DNA from 2 places in the Streptomyces sp. NPDC030862 genome. Region 2 is predicted to be linked to the other one. Evidence: riboswitches for the same ligand, from Rfam matches in the RefSeq annotation. Region 2 holds a riboswitch; the other holds the start of a gene.

Region 1 (7,760 bases), on a different contig from region 2:
CTCGATCTCGCCGCGGATCGCGATCATCGTGTCGCAGAACCGGTCGAGCTCGGCCAGGTCCTCGCTCTCGGTCGGCTCGATCATCAGCGTACCGGCCACCGGGAACGACATGGTCGGCGCGTGGAAGCCGTAGTCGATCAGGCGCTTGGCGATGTCGTCGACGCTGACGCCGGTCGCCTTGGAGATCGGGCGCAGGTCGATGATGCACTCGTGCGCGACGAGCCCGGCCGGGCCGGTGTACAGCACCGGGTAGTGCGGCTCCAGGCGCTTGGCGATGTAGTTGGCCGCGAGCACCGCCACCTGCGTGGCGCGCTTGAGGCCCTCGCCGCCCATGAGCCGGACGTACGCCCACGAGATCGGCAGGATGCCGGCCGAGCCCCACGGGGCCGCCGAGATCGGGCCGACGCCCGTCTCCGGGCCGGCGCCCGGCTGGAGCGGGTGGTTCGGCAGGTACGGGGCGAGGTGGGCGCGGACGCCGACCGGACCGACGCCGGGGCCGCCGCCGCCGTGCGGGATGCAGAAGGTCTTGTGCAGGTTGAGGTGCGAGACGTCGCCGCCGAACTCGCCCGGCTTCGCCAGCCCGACCAGCGCGTTGAGGTTGGCGCCGTCCACGTACACCTGGCCGCCGGCCTCGTGCACCTGGGCGCAGATGTCGGCGACGTGCTCCTCGAAGACGCCGTGCGTCGACGGGTAGGTGATCATCAGGACGGAGAGCTCGTCGCGGTACTGCTCGATCTTGGCGCGCAGGTCCTCGACGTCGATCTCGCCGTCGTCGGCGGTCTTGACGACGACGACCTTCATCCCGGCCATCACGGCGCTGGCGGCGTTGGTGCCGTGCGCGGACGACGGGATCAGACAGACGGTGCGCTGCGTGTCGCCGTTGGCGCGGTGGTACGCGCGCACCGCGAGCAGACCGGCGAGCTCGCCCTGCGAACCGGCGTTGGGCTGGATCGACACCTTGTCGTAGCCGGTGACCTCGGCGAGGCGCTCCTCCAGCTCACGGATGAGGGTGAGGTAGCCCTGCGCCTGGTCGGCCGGCGCGAACGGGTGCATCTGGCCGAACTCGGGCCAGGTCACCGGCTCCATCTCGGTGGTGGCGTTCAGCTTCATCGTGCAGGAGCCGAGCGGGATCATGCCCCGGTCCAGCGCGTAGTCGCGGTCGGCGAGCTTGCGCAGGTAGCGCAGCATCGCGGTCTCCGAGCGGTGCGCGTGGAAGACCGGGTGGGTGAGGTACGCGTCCGAGCGCAGCAGCGCCTCGGGCAGCGCCTCCGCGGTCTCGAGGTCCAGCGTCTCGATGTCGCCGCGTACGCCGAATGCCTCCCACACGGCGGCGAGCTGCGCGCGGCCGGTGGTCTCGTCGCAGGCGACCGAGACGTGGTCGGCGTCGACGAGACGGAGGTTGACGCCGTTCTCGCGGGCGGCGGCGACGGCCTCGGCGGCCTTGCCCGGCACCCGGACGGTCACGGTGTCGAAGAAGCTCGAGTGGACGACCTCGACGCCGCCGGCGCGCAGGCCCTCGGCCAGGATCGTGGCGTACCGGTGCACGCGCTGGGCGATCTGCTTCAGCCCGTCGGGGCCGTGGTACACGGCGTACATGCCGGCCATGACGGCCAGCAGCACCTGCGCGGTGCAGATGTTGCTGGTGGCCTTCTCGCGGCGGATGTGCTGCTCGCGGGTCTGGAGCGCCAGGCGGTACGCCCGGTTGCCGTCGGCGTCGACGGAGACGCCGACGAGCCGGCCCGGCAGGGAGCGGGCGAAGGTGTCGCGCACGGCCATGTAGCCGGCGTGCGGACCGCCGAAGCCCATCGGCACGCCGAACCGCTGGGTGGTGCCCACGGCGATGTCGGCACCCAGCTCGCCGGGCGAGGTGAGCAGCGTCAGCGCGAGCAGGTCGGCGGCGACGGTGACGACGGCACCGAGCTCGTGGGCCCGGTCGATGACCGGCTTGATGTCCCGTACGGCACCGGAGGCGCCCGGGTACTGGATGAGCACGCCGAAGACGCCGCGCTCGGCCACCTCCGCCGGGATGCCCTCGGCGAGGTCGGCGACGACGACCTCGACACCGGTCGGCTCCGCCCGGGTCTCGATGACGGCGATGGTCTGCGGCAGGGCGTCGGCGTCGACGAGGAAGACACCGCCCTTGACCTTGCCGACGCGGCGGGCCAGCGACATGGCCTCGGCGGCGGCGGTGCCCTCGTCGAGCAGCGAGGCGCCGGAGGTGGGCAGCCCGGTCAGGTCGGCGACCATGGTCTGGAAGTTGAGCAGCGCCTCCAGGCGGCCCTGCGAGATCTCCGGCTGGTAGGGCGTGTACGCCGTGTACCAGGCGGGGTTCTCCATGACGTTGCGCAGGATGACCGGGGGCGTGAAGGTGCCGTAGTAGCCGAGCCCGATCATCGGGGCGAGCACCTGGTTGCGGTCGGCGAGCGAGCGCAGCTCGGCGAGGACCTCGGCCTCGGTGCGCGCGGCCGGCAGACCGAGCGCCTCGGCGGTCTTGATCACATCCGGCACGGCGGCGGCGGTGAGCTCGTCGAGCGAGCCGTAGCCGACCTGCGCAAGCATCTTGGCGCGGGCCTCGGCGTCGGGGCCGATGTGCCGCTGCTCGAAGGGGATGCCCTGCTCAAGCTCGGAGAGCGGAGTACGGTTGGCGGTCATCTACGGAGGCCTCCTGGTCGTCACGACCTGCGAGGGGCACCATGGCGCGGGTGCCCGGACGGCCTCCCCCTCTGTCATCTCAACCTGAGAGCTTCACCGGGCGCCATGGGGAGCCGCCCGGCTTTCACCGTCGGTGAGAGCGGATGCCGTCCGACGCCCGCCCTGCTTTCCAGAGTGACCTCGTCCATGCGGTACCGGGTGCCTGAGAGATTCCGGGGAGGATTTGCTCCTTCGGCGCCTCCGAAAGGTTTCTCCGAAGGACTCTCCCGCATGGGGTCAACAGCCGTCTGCCAGCCTACCAGCGAGGTCCGGGCCCGATCCCTCGAGTGGCCGACGTCACCGATGTGCACTTTCGTAGTGATGTAGCGCAGTTGCGAGCGGGTGCGACCTGTTGGAGGGACCGTGCAGACCGATATCGATCCGCGGAGCCTGATCGGCCGCAAGGCCTACGACCGCAACGGCCACAAGATCGGGACCGTCGACGAGGTGTACCTGGACGACGCGACGGGCGTCCCCGAGTGGGCCGCCGTCCGTACCGGCCTCTTCGGCCGCGACGCCTTCGTCCCCCTGGCCCCCAGCGACCTCGCCGCCGACGGCCTGCACGTCCCGTACGACCGCGCCCTGATCAAGGACGCCCCGGACTTCGGCGTGGGCCGCCACCTCTCCCCCGAGCAGGAGCTCCAGCTCTACCACCACTACGGCCTGGAGCTCCCGTCTCCGCCGGACCCGGACCCCGACCCGGACCCCGACCCCGGCCTCGGCAACCTGGCCGGCCGCGACGGCTGACGCGCCTTCCGGAACTCGCGGCACCGGCGGCCGAACACGCCCAGCACGCCAGGCTCCGGCAGGGCGGCCCCGCAGGCCGCGGCCCCCCGGGCGTCCGGCCCGTCCGGCCCGCCCTTCAGGGCGACGGCGCCCGCTCCACCGCCGCCTCCACCGCGACCAGCGGCAGCGGGTCCGACAGCTCCAGGTCCGGGTCGTCGGTCCGGAAGGTCCGCACCCGGCCCGGGGGCGAGCCCGGCTCCTCGAACCGCACGGTCACGCGCCCCACCCCGCTGCCCTGCACCCACCCCGGCCCGTACTCCGCGTGCCGTACGTCCTGCCCGGCCATCCACCTGCGCTCCCCGCCGCCGGCGTCCTCCGCGGCCCCCGGTTCACCGCTCCCGCCCCCGCCTGCTCCTGCCCCTGCCCCTGCCCCTGCAGGCGGTTCCTGCGGCTCCGGGGCCCCGTCGCCCTGTGCACCCGCCGGAGCCTCCACCAGGGCGGCCTGGGCGAACAGGTCCTCCTGGGTGTAGTCCGCGAGCCCCGTCACGCCCACGCCCAGCAGCCGCACGCCGCCCGTGGTGTCCACGGACTCCAGCAGCCGGGCCGCCGCCTCCCGCACCACCGCGGGGTCGTCCGTCGGTCCGCGCAGGGTCTCGGATCTGGTCAGCGTCGAGAAGTCGTACCGGCGCACCTTGAGCACCACCGTCCGCCCGGAGCGCCCGGCGCCACGCAGCCGCCGCACGCACCGGTCGGCCAGACGCTCCACCTCCAGGCGCACCCGCACGCGGTCGTGCAGGTCCACGTCGAAGGTGTCCTCGACGGAGACGGACTTGGCGTCCCGCTCGGCCACCACGGGCCGGTCGTCGTGCCCCAGGGCCATCCGGTACAGCGAGGCCCCGTGCGCCTTGCCCAGGAGCCGTACGAGCTCGTCCTCGCCCGCCTCCGCCAGGTCGGCCACGGTCGTCATCCCGGCCCGCCGCAGGTGCTCGCCGGTGGCGGGGCCGACTCCCGGCAGGATCCGCACCGACATCGGCCCGAGCAGCTCGCGCTCGGTCCCGGGCTCGATGAGCACCAGCCCGTCGGGCTTCGCCTGCTCCGACGCGATCTTCGCCAGCATCTTCGAGCCCGCGAGGCCGACGGAGCCGGTCAGCCCCGTGACCGCCCGGATGTCCGCGCGCAGGCGCTCCCCGGTCGCCCGCGCCGTCGCCGCGTCCCGGGCCGTACCGCCCGCCTCGCCCGCCTCCAGGTCGACGAACGCCTCGTCCAGGCTCAGCGGCTCCACCAGCGGCGACAGCCGCCGCAACAGCTCCATGACCTGGTCGCTCACCGCCCGGTAGAGCGTGAAGCGCGGCACCAGGTACGCGGCGTTCGGCGCCAGCCGCCGCGCCTGGGCCATCGGCATCGCCGAGTGCACCCCGAAGCGCCGCGCCTCGTACGAGGCGGTGGCGACGACCCCGCGCGGCCCGAGGCCGCCCACCACCACGGGCTTTCCGCGCAGGCTCGGCTTCGCCGCCTGCTCGGCGGCGGCGAAGAAGGCATCCATGTCCAGATGCAGAATCGTCGGCGCGGCTCTCACATCACCGATGCTGCCCTACGCCACTGACAATCGCCCGCACGTACGTGCGAGCCCACGCGGCAACGCGGCCACGCCGCCGTCACACGGCCCTGTCGCGCCTGCGCCGCGCCAGCTCGTCGGCCGGATTGTGCCCGATGAGCGTCTCGCCGGTGTCGACGCGCTCCCCGTGCAGCTGCGACAGCGCCGCCTCGACATCCCGCCACACCACGCCCACGGCGATCCCGAAGACACCCTGACCGCCCTGGAGGAGATCGACGACCTCGTCGGGCGACGCGCACTCGTACACCGTGGCGCCGTCGCTCATCAGCGTCATGCGCTCCAGGTCGCGATCGCCCCGGGCGCGCAGGTGCTGGACGGCGGTGCGGATGTTCTGCAGCGCCACCCCGGTGTCCAGGAACCGTTTGACGATCTTGAGGACGACGACGTCGCGGAAGCTGTAGAGCCGCTGCGTCCCCGACCCGTACGCGGGCCGCACACTGGGCTCGACGAGGCCCGTACGGGCCCAGTAGTCGAGCTGCCGGTAGGTGATGCCGGCCGCCGCACAGGCGGTCGGGCCCCGGTATCCGATGACGTCGGCCGTCGGATCGGCCGACTCCTCCTGAACCACCCCGTGGACGGACGCGTTTCCGTGAAGCGGATACGGCCCGCTCTGCCCCGGACAACTTCGTCCGGGGATACCCCCAACCGCACCGTCGCCGCTGCTCATCACGCCGACCCTCCGTCCTTGACCTGCCATCTCGACGGTAGGCAGTCACCCGGGGTGCGTCAACGATCGCCACACTCGGCACGCCGAGTGATAATCACCCTGAGGGTGGTTTCCCGTGTCCCTCTTCCGGGAACACCTCACCGAATGCGCTGAAGACGGGGCGCGGCACCGCCCGGAGCGGCGAAACCCGGCCGACGCCGCCGCGGATTCACCGCGCCGGCGTCACCGAAAGCGGCCGGGTCACTGACTGTTGGTGCCGAAGTCCTCGGGCGAGATCTGGTCGAGGAACTCGCGGAACTTCTCCACTTCGTCCTCCTGCTCGTCCGGGATCGCGATCCCGGCGTCGTCCAGCACCCCGTCACTTCCGTAGATGGGCGTACCGGTCCGCAGGGCCAGCGCTATGGCGTCGGACGGCCTGGCGCTCACCTCGACACCGCTGGCGAAGACCAGCTCCGCGTAGAAGACCCCGTCCCGCAGATCCGTGATCCGGACTTCGGTCAGCTCCTGACCCACGGCCTCCAGGACGTCCTTGAAGAGGTCATGGGTGAGCGGTCGCGCAGGGGCCATGCCCTGCTGGGCGAAGGCGATCGCCGTCGCCTCCCCGGGACCGATCCAGATGGGGAGGTACCGGTCGCCTCCCACTTCACGCAGGAGCACGATCGGCTGGTTGGACGGCATTTCCACCCGGACACCGACAACATCGAGCTCGTTCACATTGCAACCCTAGGACGTGCTGGACCGGTTTGGGTAGTCGGGGCCCCTCCGGACCCCTCGGAGGTCAGTGCAACCGGACACCCAGAGCCGTCTGCAGCAGCGCCGCGTGGAGCCGTACGGACAGGGCCGCGAGCTCCTTCGCGGTCGCCTCCGCATGGGCTCTGGTCTGCGGATTCCGGTGCCGGCGCAGCGGCGCGACGACCTGCTCGACCAGCCCGGCCTCGCGCTCGGCGGCGGCCTTCACGGCCCTCAGATGGCGCGGTTCCAGACCGAATCCGCCCAGCTCCGCGACGAGCTTGGCGATGGTCACCGCCTCGGCGTCGTACGCGCCGTCCGCCACGGGCGCGATCAGCCCGTACGACTCCCACTCGGCGAGCTCGTCCTCGCCGACGTCGGCGGCCGCGAGCAGCTCCGCACGGCCGATCCTGGCCGCCGTCGGCGTGTCGAAGTCCGGCGCCCACGGGCCGGCGTCCACCGATTCGCGCGGTCCACCGGGGGTCGGTGCGGGCAGCCGCACCTGTTCCCCGCGCTCCAGGGCGTCGAGGTGCTCGCGGATCACCTTGAGCGGCAGGTAGTGGTCCCGCTGCATGCGCAGGATCCGCGCGAGCCGCTCCACATCCGCGGGACTGAACTTCCGGTATCCGGAAGCCGTCCGCTGCGGCTCGACGAGCCCCTCCGCCTCCAGGAACCGGATCTTGGAGATGGTCACTTCGGGAAACTCTTCCCGCAGCCGGGTGAGCACCGTCCCGATGCTCACCAGCTGGTCGGCCGCCCCGGCGGTGCCGTGTCCGGCACCGCCCGTCGGTGGTCGCGGCATGCGCCTCCCCTGCCGGGTCACACGCCCCGCTGGCTCGCGTAGAAGACCAGCCGGTACTTGCCGATCTGCACCTCGTCGCCGTTGGACAGCGCCACCGAGTCGATCCGCTCGCGGTTGACGTACGTGCCGTTGAGGCTGCCGACGTCCGCGACCGTGAAGCTGCCCTCCGGCGACCTGCGGAACTCCACATGACGCCGCGACACCGTCACGTCGTCGAGGAAGATGTCGCTCTGCGGGTGACGGCCCGCAGTCGTCAGGTCGGAGTCCAGCAGGAAGCGGCTGCCCGAGTTCGGCCCGCGGCGCACCACCAGGAGCGCCGAGCCGAGCGGCAGTGCCTCCACGGCCGCCTGCGCCTCGGGCGACAGCGACGGCAGCTGCGTCTGACCGGTGGCCTCGGAGTCGTACGCCTCCAGGCCCGAGATCGAGATCGTCGACGTCGTCTCGGACGCGCGCTCCGCCGGGACACCCGGACGCAGCGGGGCGCCACAGTTGGAGCAGAACCGGCTCGCCTCGGCGTTACGGTGCCCGCA
Region 2 (7,760 bases):
ACCGACGAGCTCGCTGCCTCCCGACTCGTGCTCCAGCAGCGCCTCGAAGGCCTGCCGGGTCACTCGGAACGTCTCTCCATCGGTCGCCAGGGCGGGATCGAGGGAAGAGGGGTCACCTGCGCCGGCGAACACGAAGGTGTCCTTGTCACCGGCCTTGTCGTCGCCCTTGCCGCGCTCACTGGCACAGCCCGTGGCGATCATCCCGACGGCCAGCGCCGCCGTGATCGCCCGGACGGACCGGGACTTGAATATTCGCATGGGTCCCCCCAGGGGTTCCGCCGTGACGGGAGAGTGGTGGTCTTGACCGGCCGAACACTACCCACGCGTACCTCGGCGGAGAACAGTCCGCATAGCGGTGATACCTACCTGAGACCCGGACACTCGCCAAACCGGTCAGTTCCGGGACAAGCACGCGGGGAGGCGTAACACCCGTGACATGTGGGGCGGTTCGGCGGGCCGCCCCACCGGCCGTGAACGCCGGCGGAATGTGGCGCGATCAGACAGGCGCCTATTTGACGAGAGCATGCCACGCTTGCGTCCTGCCCGGTGGCCGTTCACGCCCCCGCCGCACCGGGCGGTGGGGCCGGTCGTCGGCAGCAGGGGGAACGTGACGTGTTACGAAGATCGAGAGCTGCCCTCGCACTGGCCGTGACCACGCTCGTCATGGCGCTCTCCGCACCCGTCGGGCAGGCCCGGCCGAGCGCCCCCGCGGAGCGGGCCGCCGCCCAGGCGTCCCACGACGACGCCGTCTACGTCGTCCAGCCGCGAGCGGACGGGACCACCTACACGGCGGTGTACGACCCCGCGCCCGGCGTCAGCGCGGACCAGCTGCGGTCCACCCTGCGGCGGCAGGGCGTCCGCGGCGTACAGGACGCCGACAGCAAGGCCGGCAAGGCGGGCATCGGCACGTTCGGCTGCGCGCCCTACGTCGGCACCGCGTCCGCGTGGTGCGGGGCCAAATGGGCCTACGGGCCGTTCAACGACCCGCAGGTGTACTTCCTCGACCACACCGGCGACTCCTGGCCGGTGACGGACGCCCGGGTCGACTGGTACCAGGCGCCCGGCATCGACGCGTACTACCGCTGGCACACGGCAGGGTGCCCCGGGGGCGGCCGTCACTGCGTCCACGTGTACAGCGGCAGTTACGGCAGCGACTGGTACGGCCTGACCGAGGCGACGACGTCCGGCGGCTACTTCGTCGACGGGTCGGTCACCGTCAAGCTCAACGACCAGGTCACCCCCAACACCTACGCGGCCCGGCGCAGCGTCGCCTGCCACGAGATGGGGCACGCGCTCGGCCTTGACCACAACGGGTCGACCAACAGCTGCCTGTCCGTACCCGAGTTCCCGCAGCACCCGTCCTCGGACGACTTCGGCGTGCTGAACCTGCTCTACCCCAAGCCCGGCACCTGACAGCCGGACGTGTCGCACCGCGCCGGGCCTCCCCCCGCCCGGCGCGGTGCCCCTCGCGTGCGGTGGCCGTCAGGCGCCGCGCGGGGGGTAGCCGTAGCCGCCGCCCGGGAGCATCGGCGCCGTCGCGTGGGCCTCGCGGTCGTAGAAGGGGCGCGCGTTGGCGCGCAGCCACAGGGTGACGGGGTCGTACTCGTCGGACATGGCGACCGTCGAGACGGGCAGCCCGTCCGGCACCGCCACGATCGACTCGCGCATCATCGCGCGGACCGCGTCGACCGAGGCCTGGCTCGTGTCGTACAGGTCGAGGCCGATGGCGAGGTACGGGGAGCCGAGCGCGGGCTGGACCCAGGCGCGGCGCAGGGAGCGGACGGCCGGGGTGCGGTGGGCGTTCTGCGTGAGCAGGGCGTAGAACTGCGGGATCTGGATGCCGGGTTCGGACAGCTTGAGCGGCCCCGCGGGCATCCGGTCGAGGCCCGTGGCGATGCGGCGGAGGTCGGGCCAGGGGATGCCGACGCCGCCACCGGGGGCGTGCGGGTTGAGCCAGACGCCCCAGCGGTCGGGGTAGAGCGCGCGGGCGATGTCGCGGCCGGTGATGACCTCGTGGGCGCGGTTCCAGCCGGAGACGGCGAGCTCCTGGGCGGAGGTGACGCAGGGCGCGTAGCCCAGCCCGTCGACCTCCATGTTGCCGTACTGGGCGTCGGGCGAGCCGGCCTGGCCGTGCCAGAGCAGCATCATGAGCGGGGCCTCGGCGAGGGCCGCGAGCAACGCCTCGTACGCGTCGTAGCGTCCGGGCGTGACGTTGCTCAGCAGCTGCTCGATCGGCCCCGCCGCCGTGGTGCTCTGCACGCTCACCCTGGGTCCCCCTCTTCGGTCCACCGCACCAGCTTAGGGGGTGTCTCGCGGATCGGGCCGAGCCCGGCGGGGACCAACGACGCCCTTAGGGGGTGTCCGCAAAGTAGCGTCGTCCGCCCGGAGGGCGGGCCTGGCGGCGTCTGGGGGCACGCTCCCCGGTGCTTGTCCGGCTGAACGTGCGTCGGTAGGTCTGCGGGCTGACGCCGGTGGTGCGTTTGAAGCGGTCACGGAAAGTGGTCGGAGAGCCGAAGCCGACCTGGCGGCCGATGTGCTCCACGGAGTGCTCCGTGGTTTCCAGCAGGTGCTGTGCCTGGCGGATGCGGGCTCGGTGGAGCCACTGGAGCGGGGTGGTGCCGGTCTGGTCGCGGAAGCGCCGGATCAGGGTTCGGGTGCTGGTCCCGGCCCGCTCGGCGATGTCGGCAAGGGGCAGGTCGCGGGCCAGGTTCTCCTGTAGCCAGGTGAGCAGCACCTCGAGTTCGGAGCCCTGCGGTGTGGGTGCGTGATCGTGGACGATGAACTGCGCCTGTCCGCCCTCCCGTTCGAGAGGCATCACTGACAGGCGTGCGGCGTCGGCGGCGACGGCCGAGCCGTAGTCGCGGCGGATCATGTGCAGACACAGGTCCATACCCGCCGCGGCACCGGCCGAGGTGAGCAACTGGCCGTTGTCGACGTAGAGGACGTCCGGGTCGACGTCGATGTCCGGGTGAGTGGCGGCCAGAAGACCGGCCGCGCGCCAGTGGGTCGTGACGCGCAGCCCGTCGAGGAGCCCGGTGGCGGCCAAGGGGAAGGCGCCCACGCAGATGGACGCGATCCGGGTGCCGACGGCAGCGGCCGACCGCAGCGCGTCGTGCAAGGCGGGAGAGAGCGGGGCGGCGGGATCGGTGACGCCCGGCACGATGATCGTGTCCGCGCCCTGGAGGCCCTCCAGACCCCAGGGCGCACGCAGGACGAAGGCTCCGGCGTCGACCTCGTCGCGCTCGGCGCACACCCGGACCTGGTAGCCGGGCCGCCCGTCGGGCAGGCGGGTCCGGGAGAAGACCTCGATCGGGGTGGACAGGTCGAACGGGATCACCTGATCCAACGCGAGAACGGCGACCGTGTGCATGGCCGGTACCCACCTCCCCATCAGCCTGACGGACCTGGGCCGCCCTTCCGGAAGCTCCATGTCATCGCAGTTCACGCCCTTCGAGAAGGTGTTGGCACTATTCCGTCGAAACGTGTCACCAGTGCCACTGGGCGAGGATCCGGGAAGCCGGTTGACTTCGGAGCATCGCGATGGAAATCGACGCCGAAGGAACACCCCATGCACATCCAGGTCGTCCTGTTCGATGGCTTCGAACCGCTCGACGTCATCGCCCCCTACGAGGTGCCGTACGCCGGCGGCTCGGCGACGGACGGCGCGGTGACGACGTGACAGTGCACGGCGGAAACCCTCCAGGGCACCTCCAAGGCCGGCCGCCTTCCGTCTTCGAAGGTCACCGGCGAACGCCAGACCACCCCGGAGCAGCCGACGTGAAGGAAGAAGTCATCCCCTCATGAACCTCGTGACACCGGTGATCGTCGGCATCATCTACTGCCTGCTGATGTCCCTGATCAGAGAACCGCACCGACGCCGCTTCAGCGCGATCATGGTGGGCGGAGCCGGCGCTGCCTATCTGAGCGGGGGCGGATTCGGCCCGTGGGAGATCCCCTTCGTCGCACTCATGGCCTATGTCGCCTACCGCGGCCTGGACTCCTGGGCCTTCATCGGCGTCGGCTGGCTGCTCCACACGGCCTGGGACGTGGCCCACCACCTCAAGGGCAATCCGATCCTGCCGTTCTACCACGACGCATCCCTGGCATGTGCCGTCTGTGATCCGGTCATCGCCCTGTGGTGCCTCCGCGGAGGACCTTCCCTGATCGAGGTCCGGAGGCTGCTCGAAGGCGGCATGAAGAGGGTGTGGAACAAGTCCGAGCCGACCGGGAACTGAATCTGCTGCCCGTGGCGGACCACCGGCTCACACCGCGCGCAGCGAGCTCTCGCCTCACGCCCCCAGTCCCGATGAAGAACAAGCTAAGGCCGCTGGTAGAACGGCCGTACTTTGTCCAGCATCCAGTCGCCCACCGGGTCCTGCGCGATGTCGAGCAGGACCAGGTTGACCGGCCAGGGCACCGCCACGCGGCCGAGCGCCCGGCCGAGGGCGTCCATCGGTACGGTGCGGTCCGCGCCCTCCCAGGAGGAGAGCTGGACGCCGACGAAGAGCGTGGGGGCGCCGCCTTCGATGGAGGCGAGGGCCCGGCGGGCGGTGAGCACGGTGCCGGTGGCCTCGAACTCGGCGGCCGCCGCGGCGAGGAAGTCGACCGGGTCCTCCTGCCAGTCGGGCTCGAACAGCCGCACCCGGGCGCCGCTCGCGGGCCCGTCCAGCGGCGTACGGCCCACCCGGCACAGCTCGGCGACGGCCGGCGGCGGCAGGGGTGCGCCCACGGCTCCGCCGGGGTTGACGGCGATGCCGAGCTGCGGGGGCAGACCGCGCGCGAACTCGACGGCGGGGGCGACGGTGTACGACATGTGGGGCCCGACGCACCGCAGGAACTGCTGCTCGGAGCTGAAGACGGGGACGTACGCCTGGCCGTCCAGCTCCAGCGTGGGCAGGTCGAGGTCCGGGCTGTCGGGGCCGCCGCCCTTGGGGAGCGGGATCCACAGGGGGCTGCGGCCCAGGACCTCGACGAGCCGGGGTCCGGCGGCGGGGTTGCCGAGCGAGGCGGCGAGCACCTCTTCGAGCTCATTGGCCGGCCATGCGGTGTCCACTGGTGCCCCCTCGTCCTTCCCACCCGTGCGGCGCTTGTTCAGGGCACCCTAACCGCCCGGCTCAGCCGAACGTGATACGGGTCAGCGCCGTCGCCGCCGGCCGGTCGAGCAGGACGGCGGACGCGCAGCCGCCGGGCAGCACGCCCTTCTCGGCGTCCCGCACCAGCCGCCCCACCGCCCTGCGGTGCCGCGCGAAGGCGTATCCGGAGACGCCCCGGCCCCGCTCCCGCTGGCCCTCGCGGGCCGCCCGGGGTGTGACGTCCAGCAGGATCAGGTGCAGGGCGCGCCCGCGCCGCCGGGCCTCGCGGGCCAGCCAGCGCCGGACCCACGCCTGGGTGCCGCAGTCGTGGACGACGACGCTCTCGCCGGAGCGCAGGGCGCGCCACAGGCCGGCGTAGTGGGCGATCCGGACGAGGGGGCGGTAGACCGCGTACGGCAGGAGGCGCGGCATGCGGAGCTCCCACCGCTCGCGGGCGTCCTGGGAATCTATGCCGCGCCCCTCGGCCGCGCGGGCGATCAGGGTGGACTTGCCGCTGCCGGGCAGGCCGGAGACGACCACCAGGTCCCCGGCGGCGAAGCCCAGCTCGCGCGGGCAGCGCCCGGCGCGGTCCCGCAGGTCGCGCAGCACGGGCGCGGGCGGGCGGGCGGGCGCGGGCACGGCGACCGCGCCCACACCGGTCACGGCGCCCGTCACGGCGCCGCTCACCGCGCCGGGCACGGCGCCGGTCATCGCGCCGCTCACCGCACCGGTGGCCGCGCAGGCACCTGTCCGCTGGAACGTCATCGCGTACTCCCCCTGCTCGGGCTCGGCCTTCCCCGACCCTTGCCCAAGAAGTGTAAAGAAAGGGTAATAAGGCACAAGCGATTTGCCGATGAGACCCCGCGTGCAATGATGTGCGCGCCACCGCACGCAGGTGCGTACAACCGCATACCGGCCGCTTGAATCCGCGCGGGAGAGTCCCGGGTCCCGCCCGGGCGCCGAAGGAGCAAGTTCCTCCCTTGAATCTCTCAGGCCCCGTACCGCGTGGATGAGGCAGATCTGAAAAGCGGGCCGCCGCGGCGGCTCCACCCAAGGTGCAAGCCGAAGACCGTCCCCGTACGGTCACGGTGAACCTCTCAGGTTCCGATGACAGATGGGGAGGACCGTCTTCGAGCCATGCCCTGGGAGCCCTATCCATGAGCACTGCCCCCCGCCTCACTGCCCTCGATGCCACGCATCGGGCGCTCGGCGCGACCATGACCGACTTCGCGGGCTGGGACATGCCGCTGCGGTACGGCAGCGAGCGCGACGAGCACAACGCCGTCCGTACGAAGGCCGGCCTCTTCGACCTGTCCCACATGGGCGAGATCACGGTCACGGGCCCGCAGGCCGCCGCCCTCCTCGACTTCGCGCTGGTCGGCAACATCGGCGGCGTCGGCGTCGGCCGCGCCCGCTACACCATGATCTGCCAGGAGGACGGCGGGATCCTCGACGACCTGATCGTGTACCGGCTCCAGGAGCAGGAGTACATGGTCGTCGCCAACGCCTCCAACGCCCAGGTGGTCCTGGACGCCCTCACCGAGCGCGCGGCGGGCTTCGACGCCGTCGTACGTGACGACCGGGACGCGTACGCCCTGATCGCGGTCCAGGGCCCGGAGTCCCCCGGCATCCTGAAGTCGCTCACCGACGCGGACCTGGACGGGCTGAAGTACTACGCGGGGCTGCCCGGCACCGTCGCGGGCGTGCCCGCGCTGATCGCCCGCACCGGCTACACGGGCGAGGACGGCTTCGAGCTGTTCGTGGAGCCTCAGCACGCGGAGAAGCTGTGGCAGGCGCTGACGGAGGCCGGCGCCCCGGCCGGCCTGATCCCCTGCGGCCTGTCCTGCCGCGACACGCTGCGCCTGGAGGCGGGCATGCCGCTGTACGGGCACGAGCTGACGACCGCCCTCACCCCCTTCGACGCGGGCCTCGGCCGGGTGGTCAAGTTCGAGAAGGAGGGTGACTTCGTGGGCCGGGAGGCGCTGGAGGCGGCCGCCGAGCGGGCGCAGATCGCCCCGCCGCGCAAGCTCGTCGGCCTGGTCGCCGAGGGCCGCCGCATCCCGCGCGCCGGGATGCAGGTGGTCGCCGAGGGCGAGGTCATCGGCGAGGTCACCTCCGGCGCCCCGTCTCCGACGCTGGGCAAGCCGATCGCCATGGCGTACGTGGACGCCGCGTACGCCGCGCCGGGGACGGCGGGCGTCGGTGTCGACATCCGCGGTACCCATGAGCCGTACGAGGTCGTGGCGCTCCCCTTCTACAAGCGCCAGAAGTGACCTCCGGCGCCTTCCGGACCAGTCCCCCGTTCACCAGCACTCCCCCGCGTACAGGAGAATCCCAGTCATGAGCAACCCCCAGCAGCTGCGCTACAGCAAGGAGCACGAGTGGCTGTCGGCCGCCGAGGACGGCGTGTCGACGGTCGGCATCACGGAGCACGCGGCGAACGCGCTCGGTGACGTGGTGTTCGTCCAGCTCCCGCCGGTCGGCGAGACCGTGACCGCGAACGAGACCTGCGGTGAGCTGGAGTCGACCAAGTCCGTCAGCGACCTGTACTCGCCGGTGACCGGTGAGGTGACGGAGATCAACGAGGACGTCGTGGCCGACCCTTCGCTGGTGAACACCGCACCGTTCGAGGGCGGCTGGCTCTTCAAGGTACGCGTCGCGGAGGAGCCGGAGGGCCTGCTCTCCGCC

What was found. Region 2 has a riboswitch for glycine ahead of gcvT (glycine cleavage system aminomethyltransferase GcvT). Riboswitches for the same ligand answer to the same signal wherever they lie in the genome.
Region 1: another riboswitch for glycine. It lies ahead of gcvP (aminomethyl-transferring glycine dehydrogenase); the one in region 2 lies ahead of gcvT (glycine cleavage system aminomethyltransferase GcvT).

The regions. Positions count from the first base shown of each region.
Region 1 covers NZ_JBVIEN010000017.1:6,223-13,982, reverse strand. The annotation lists gene gcvP (aminomethyl-transferring glycine dehydrogenase) at 1-2,652, opposite strand, end outside; glycine riboswitch at 2,832-2,931, opposite strand; gene ACZ42X_RS31955 (PRC-barrel domain-containing protein) at 3,055-3,438, shown strand; gene ACZ42X_RS31950 (DNA polymerase IV) at 3,554-4,993, opposite strand; gene ACZ42X_RS31945 (MerR family transcriptional regulator) at 5,073-5,702, opposite strand; gene ACZ42X_RS31940 (bifunctional nuclease family protein) at 5,940-6,413, opposite strand; gene ftsR (transcriptional regulator FtsR) at 6,478-7,230, opposite strand; gene ACZ42X_RS31930 (FHA domain-containing protein) at 7,248-7,760, opposite strand, start outside.
Region 2 covers NZ_JBVIEN010000002.1:564,460-572,219, reverse strand. The annotation lists gene ACZ42X_RS06860 (ABC transporter substrate-binding protein) at 1-258, opposite strand, end outside; gene ACZ42X_RS06855 (zinc metalloprotease) at 649-1,413, shown strand; gene ACZ42X_RS06850 (enhanced serine sensitivity protein SseB C-terminal domain-containing protein) at 1,483-2,265, opposite strand; gene ACZ42X_RS06845 (GlxA family transcriptional regulator) at 2,351-3,370, opposite strand; partial or broken gene ACZ42X_RS06840 (DJ-1/PfpI family protein) at 3,569-3,673, shown strand; gene ACZ42X_RS06835 (DUF6010 family protein) at 3,801-4,235, shown strand; gene ACZ42X_RS06830 (enhanced serine sensitivity protein SseB) at 4,319-5,053, opposite strand; gene ACZ42X_RS06825 (AAA family ATPase) at 5,115-5,837, opposite strand; glycine riboswitch at 5,994-6,086, shown strand; gene gcvT (glycine cleavage system aminomethyltransferase GcvT) at 6,230-7,345, shown strand; gene gcvH (glycine cleavage system protein GcvH) at 7,413-7,760, shown strand, end outside.